DNA from 3 places in the Shewanella sp. VK101 genome. Region 1 is predicted to be linked to each of the others. Evidence: predicted binding sites of a transcription regulator. Region 1 holds the regulator's gene; each other region holds the start of a gene.
The links. Region 1 encodes LexA, which represses DNA repair genes until DNA is damaged. Its sites were predicted from a motif close to TACTGTATNNNNATACAGTA; they were not measured.
Positions count from the first base shown of each region.

Region 2: the regulator LexA is predicted to act here: its motif matches at 1,061-1,080, upstream of ACSHSR_RS09460 (YebG family protein).
Region 3: the regulator LexA is predicted to act here: its motif matches at 1,281-1,300, upstream of dinB (DNA polymerase IV).

Region 1 covers NZ_CM151402.1:94,560-96,828, forward strand. The annotation lists gene ACSHSR_RS00430 (cell division inhibitor SulA) at 393-884, opposite strand; gene lexA (transcriptional repressor LexA) at 881-1,501, opposite strand; gene plsB (glycerol-3-phosphate 1-O-acyltransferase PlsB) at 1,768-2,269, shown strand, end outside.
Region 2 covers NZ_CM151402.1:2,076,622-2,078,890, reverse strand. The annotation lists gene proQ (RNA chaperone ProQ) at 1-26, opposite strand, end outside; gene ACSHSR_RS09465 (GAF domain-containing protein) at 290-748, opposite strand; gene ACSHSR_RS09460 (YebG family protein) at 762-1,049, opposite strand; gene ACSHSR_RS09455 (paraquat-inducible protein A) at 1,246-1,893, shown strand; gene ACSHSR_RS09450 (paraquat-inducible protein A) at 1,883-2,269, shown strand, end outside.
Region 3 covers NZ_CM151402.1:3,634,017-3,636,285, reverse strand. The annotation lists gene ACSHSR_RS16210 (methyl-accepting chemotaxis protein) at 1-1,196, shown strand, start outside; gene dinB (DNA polymerase IV) at 1,351-2,269, shown strand, end outside.

The DNA.
Region 1 (2,269 bases):
TTCAGTTCCCAAAAAAGCAACGATGACTTCAAAGTGCGGCGGCGGTTTCACTTAGCTCTAGGTATACAGGTGGTGACCACTGTTGCACTTACCGCTGAATATACTCAGCATTTCCGGCGACGGCACCACTCGCTATGAATCGAAATGGGGCGGTCAACCTACGACGAATTGCATGGAGATAACACAATCGTTGTTCTTACATTACTTGTAGATTAAATATTGATCAAGATCACGATGTTTTCTAACTATATGAAAAAAAAGCGTCTGTTAATCCAGAGGTGAATTCTGTGTGAGTAGCAGAGCTGCGCGGTTTGCCGCCGATTGACAGGGGAAGGCATTGCACCAAAAAGGCACAGAAAAAAGGCCATCCCAGGGATGGCCTTTAAACACAATCAATGGATGGAGTGGGTAAGTTCGTTGAGGTGGTTATCCACCTCTTTCGCCTGCTGTCCCGTTTCCAACACTATGCCCATGGCTCTGGCGTTACGGGCGACCAGCTGCAATCGGCGGTTATCACGGGCATCCAGGCTGTCTATCCAACTGATCACTGCACTGGAGGTGCCGTTGGTCAGGGCTCTTTCCGTTGCCCACAAGGCTTCTACTTCATCCTTGGTGCGCACCAAGAGTACTCTATCCATTCTGACACCGGCCCTTGCTAAGGTTTCTTTGTAACCTATGCTGGCCGGGGCGTTAATCAAGACTATCCAGCGTCCCTGTTGACTCAATTGCGCCAATTGAGGGCAGAGGCGCAATAATTCCTGACGTCCCTGGCTATGGCTGGCCAAGCTGGAGATACCGGTATGTTGCCAAGGCTGATTGCCGGCAATACCGGTGTCTGTCCACAGGCCTGGGTGTCTTGGGGCGTTGCCAGTCATTATGCTCATAGCCAGTCTCCATTGCGTATTATCCCTACCGCCAGTCCTTCAATGGTCAATGGCTGGAAAGTCAGGTCGACTTTTATTGGGGAGTAAGCCTCGTTCTCGGCATGTAGATAAACCACATTACCTTTCTTTTCAAAGCGTTTCACAGTTACATCGTCTTCAACCCTGGCCACCACGACTTGACCGTTACGGGCTTCCTGTACCTTGTGAACCGCCAGGAGATCACCTTCGAGAATACCTATGTTCTTCATGCTGTCGCCGCGTACCCGTAGCAGAAAGTCGGCATTGGGGTGGAACATGCCAGGGTCGACCTGGTAATACTGCTCAACGTGTTCCTGAGCCAGTATGGGTTCACCGGCGGCAACCTGACCAATCAGGGGCAAGCCTGTTTCTGACTCCGCTTGTTCATCATGAGGCAGGCGAATACCACGAGAGGTGCCTGGCATGATCTCAATACAGCCTTTCTTGGCCAATGCCTTGAGGTGTTCCTCGGCGGCATTGGCGCTCTTGAAGCCCAGCCGGGTGGCAATTTCGGCCCGGGTTGGCGGCATGCCGGTGTCGGCTATATTGCGTTTAATCAGTTCCAGAATCTGTGCCTGGCGCGGTGTCAGTGGTCTCATGGTGATTCCTGTTTTTTCATACAGTACCTGTTAGTATATACAGTATTTTTATCAGTGCAAGTATTAACCAAAACTGAAACTTTTAGGGAGTGGCTAAGTAAGCCATTCGGTGCTTTGGTTTTAACGGCTTGGCCCATGCAGCATGGGGAGTTCAAGGCATTGGCCAGAGGAACTGCCGGGGCCGGTTCGCACCTTCCCTAGCTAAGGTTCAGGAAATTCTGGTATTCTATTGGGCTATTGATTGTGGCTCAGACACTGAAAAAAACATGTCCAAACAAGATTCATTCTGGTTTAAATCTCTTCGCTGGCTCCAAAGCAAGCTGGTGCATACCACTGTGGTGCCTCAGGATCCTTTCGCCGATTTGAACCTGGATCCGGCTAAGCCGATGGCCTATGTAATGAAGACGGAATCTGTCAGTGATATTGCGGCATTGGCGGAAGTCACCCGTAAGTTTGGTTTGCCTTGTCCTTATGAGGCACTCAAGGTTGATGATATTACCGTTCCCCGAGTCGTCTGCCTGGAAGGAGCCAAGCCCCTATTCGGCAAGCGCAAGAGCAACAAGCCATTTCTCAGCTGTTTCACTTCTCTGCTGAACCTGCATCAGGCCAATCCACAACTGGATATTCAATTGGTGCCAGTGAGCCTCTATTGGGGCCGCACTCCGGGTAAGGAAGATGACAGCATGCGTGCCGCCGTATTTGAGCGGGAAAATCCCACTTGGCTGCGCAAGTTTCTGATGATCCTGTTTCTGGGGCGCGACAACTTTG
Region 2 (2,269 bases), 2.0 Mb from region 1:
TCGGTCAACTTTTCTGTTGATTCCATCATTACTTCCACAGTTAACAGGGGACGTCAGTGGTCAGTTAGGTCTGCTGTACTCACGGCGTCGTTCATCTTCGTTAACCCCTTGGGGGATAACGTACAAATTAGCATGCATTCGGCCATTGCCAAAGGCATTACACAAAACTTAACATTTCAGCCTGATACGGCCAAGCACCACAAACGGTCATTTGGCCCTCAAAGCGGCCGCCTATTATAAGCTGCACGCGCCTTAAAGCGACCACCAATTGTGGCAGATTGTACGGGAATTAACCAAATAAGCACTTTTCCAGACTCTGCACCAGGGTCTCCAGCCCGGTTTGATCCTCTTTATCGAAGCGCGACAGGCTGGGACTGTCGATATCCAGCACGGCAATCAGTTCGCCCTTTTGGTAAACAGGGATCACAATTTCAGAGTTGCTGGCGGCATCACAGGCGATATGTCCGGCAAACTGATGTACATCCTCAACCAACTGAGTCTCGGCCTTGGCGGCCGCGGTGCCACAGACACCTTTACCCATTGGAATTCGGGTACAGGCCAGTTTCCCTTGAAAGGGCCCAAGCACCAGTTGCTCACCCTTGAGCAGATAGAAGCCCACCCAATTGATGTCTTCAAGGTGTTCATTCAGCAAAGCTGAGAAATTGGCCATGGCACAAATGACATCGTCTTCACCGGCAAACAGTGCCTGTACCTGACGGTTGAGCGTATCGTAAAACTGAGCTTTCATCTGTATTCCCGGGTTATGCCTTTTCTGGTTCTGTCTTCTTCTTACTGCTCTTGGCGGGGGCCGGTGCTTTTACCGGGGCGCCCTTGAGCAGATTCGCCAGTGTATCTTTATGAGAAGCTAAATAAAAAGCAAGTTTTTCCGCTGTATTATCATCCAGTTCCAATTCACTGGCTTGAATAAAGGGGATTAAGTTATCCGCGATGTCGAGCATCTTATCGTAGGCGTCTGCCTCCTTCTTAGATGTAAATGTCATCTTCTCAACCCCTTCTCTGACCACAACGTACTGAGTTATAACGGCCATGACCTTCCTCACACTGTTTAAATATACAGTACATAGAGTGACATAAAATGCGCTATAGATGCAAGAGACGCGCTCTTTCTGATAGTATTTGCGAGTTTGTTTTGTCGATTAACTCCAATGGACCCACGCGCAACGCAGTTAGTGTGTTGACGACTAAGTTTGGGTCACCATGGCCAGAACAGGACATATCCAGCATTTGAAAGCTTATACTCCAAGCGACAACAAACCGGACTGCAGCATAGTGCTCTGCCGCGCCTGTGATTTGGCTGTGAGTAAACGCGCCTTGCCCTCCGGCGTCAGAGCGCTTTGTCCCAGATGCCATACAGCGCTTTATGATGCGCCCTATTGTTCTATCAATGGCATGCTGGCGTTATGTATCAGTGCCCTGCTGTTTTATCTGCCCGCCATGCTGCTACCTGTATTGGAAATGCACTTTCTCGGCAGTGTCAGAACCACGACCGCATACCAAGGTGCCCTGGCGGTAATTGACCAAGGTTATTGGATAGTGGGGATTGCCGTATTGGTGGCGGCAGTAATAGCCCCAGGAGTACTCAATCTGTCGATTTTTGTTCAGGTACTGATCATCAAGACAGGTCTGGTGCAGCATCACTTCTGGCGAGGGGTTCTCACCTGGTTGCTCAAGAAGCAAGGCCTGCTGTCGCAAATGACCATGCTGGAAATTTATGTGATCAGTTTCCTGGTTTCCGCCTTTCAGTTGTCCGACTTCTCCGATGTTTACTTTGGCATGGGAACCTTTTGTTTTACCATGCTGTTTTTGGTGACTCTCTTCCTGCAGCGCGAATATAACCTGGAGCATATGTGGAGTTTTCTCGATGAAAGCTAGAAAGCAGATCCAGGGCAAAGACATGGGCCTGTGCACCTGCCCTGCCTGCAAGAAACTCAACCTGATAGAGGATGAGTACTGCAGCCGCTGCCAAAACCCACTCAGGCTAAGGGACGAAACCAGTCTGCAAAAAAGCTGGGCCTTGCTGATCACGGCGGCCATCTTGTTGATCCCGGCCAACATCTATCCCATTACCATGCTCACCAAACAGGGCAAGGTTACCTACGACACCATTTTTTCCGGCATCACCCATCTGGTACAGTCGGACATGTTACCCATCGCCATCATAGTCTTTACCGCCAGTATTCTGGTGCCCTGGCTGAAGATTATCGGCCTGGCTTTCTATCTGACGGCGATCAGTTTCAACCTGCCTATC
Region 3 (2,269 bases), 1.4 Mb from region 1:
TCACTTATCAGGGAGAGTTGCAGCGGGTGAGCTACATTGCCATTCGCGGTGACTATCCCAAAGTGCGCTGGTATTTGGGGTTCATGTTGCCCAATGAAGTGTTTCAGGCACCTGTGAAGCAAAGCCTTTGGCAAACCAGCCTGGTCTCAGTGGGGATTATTTTACTGGTGGCGTTAACCGTTTTCCTGATGATGTTGCCGTTTCGGCGTAATCTCAATAGCCTGCTGCACACCATGGAAGATATCGCCGAGGGTGAGGGCGACTTGTCACGCCGCATTGAAATCAACCGTGTCGATGAACTTGGGCGTCTCGGCGCGGCATTCAACCTTTTTGCCGCCAAGGTGCAGAGTCTGTTGCTGGAAACCCGTGAGCTCAGTGGTCGGGTGGATAATGGTGTTGCCGCCGCGGCTGAAGTGTGTGACAACGCACTGGCCTCTGTCAGCGCCCAGAAACAGGAAATTGCCTCAGTGGCCACAGCCGCTACCGAAATGGCCCACACAAGCCAGGAGATGGCGACCAGCGCCCAACGAGCCGCCGAGTTTGCCGAGACGGCGTTGTTGCAGTCAAGAAACGGCGCAGATGTGGTGCAGCAGGCCAGTCAGGGAATGCACTCACTTTCTACTCAGGTCAACCAAGCCGCCGGGGTTATTCGAGCGCTCAGAAGCAGCTCAGAGGAGATAGGCGAGGTGCTCAGTGTGATCCGCGCCATTGCCGAGCAAACCAATCTGCTGGCACTCAACGCCGCCATTGAAGCGGCTCGCGCCGGCGAGCAGGGAAGGGGCTTTGCGGTTGTGGCCGATGAGGTGCGTACCCTGGCATCCCGCACTCAGGACTCCACGACCAATATTCAGGGTATTATCCAGACTTTGCAGCAACAGGCACAACAAGCCGAACAGGTGATGGAAGCCGGAGTCAGGGAGGCCAACCAGGGCCAAAGCCTGACTCTGGAAGTTGAGCGGGCACTGACAGAAATAACCGCGGCAGTGGATGCCATCCAGCTGCAAGCCATGGAGATCACTGCGGCGATAGGCCAGCAGGCTGTGGTGGCCGAAGAAGTGGCCTGCAACATTGAAAATGTTCGTGGCCGCTCCGATGAATCCCTGAGCGCCAGCGAAGAGCTGTCACATCAGATGCTGGCATTCCAACAGTTGGCCACGGCTCTGGGGCGCAACATAGGTCAGTTCCGCATCGATTAAGACGAGCTTTAAATCCATTAAGGAGAGCCTTGGCTCTCCTTTTTTGCTCTCGATTGATCTGCTTTTTCGTTATCCTGGCTTGTTAACTGTGTTTTTATACAGTACTCTGTTTGTGTCCGGCTCGACCGAGCCCTTTGAGATCCGGAAAGCAAGCTTGAGAAAGATCATACATATCGACATGGACTGCTATTTTGCCGCGGTGGAGATGCGTGATTTTCCAGAATATCGTGGCCGACCTCTGGCCGTCGGCGGCAGCAGTGACAGACGCGGGGTGATAAGCACCTGCAATTATGAGGCGCGTAAATTTGGCGTTCGCTCTGCCATGGCTTCGGCCTATGCGTTAAAGCTTTGCCCGGATCTGCTGCTGATCCCCGGGCGCATGCCTGTCTATAAGGAAGTCTCGGCAGAGATACGGGCCATCTTCGCCCGCTATACCTCACTGATTGAACCTCTGTCGCTGGATGAAGCCTACCTGGATGTATCCGATAGCTCACTATACCAAGGCTCGGCCACCCTCATTGCCGAGGCTATTCGCGCTGATATCCTGGCGGAAACCGGCCTGACGGCCTCGGCAGGTATCGCCCCGGTGAAGTTTCTCGCCAAGGTGGCATCGGATCTCAACAAGCCCAACGGCCAGTATGTGGTCACGCCACAGGCACTGCCCGAGTTTGTAAAAAACCTGCCGCTTATCAAGATCCCCGGCGTCGGTAAGGTCACCGCTCAGAAGCTGGCCGATATGGGGCTGCATACCTGCGCGGATGTACAAAAGGTGCCGCTGGCCAAGTTGCAACAGCGGTTTGGAAAGTTTGGTACCTTGCTTTATGAAAGGGCTCAGGGGATAGACGAGCGTGAACTGACCATCAACCGAGAGCGCAAGTCTGTTGGGGTAGAAACCACGCTGGCAGAGGATATTCATACCCTGGCCCAGTGTCGCCAGGTAATGCCACAGTTGGTGCAGGAGTTGGCCCGCCGTCTGGAGCGCGGAGCCAAAGACAGGCAAATTCATAAGCTGGTGGTCAAACTCAAGTTCAGTGACTTTAAACAGACCACTATAGAAACCCGCTCGAGTGAGT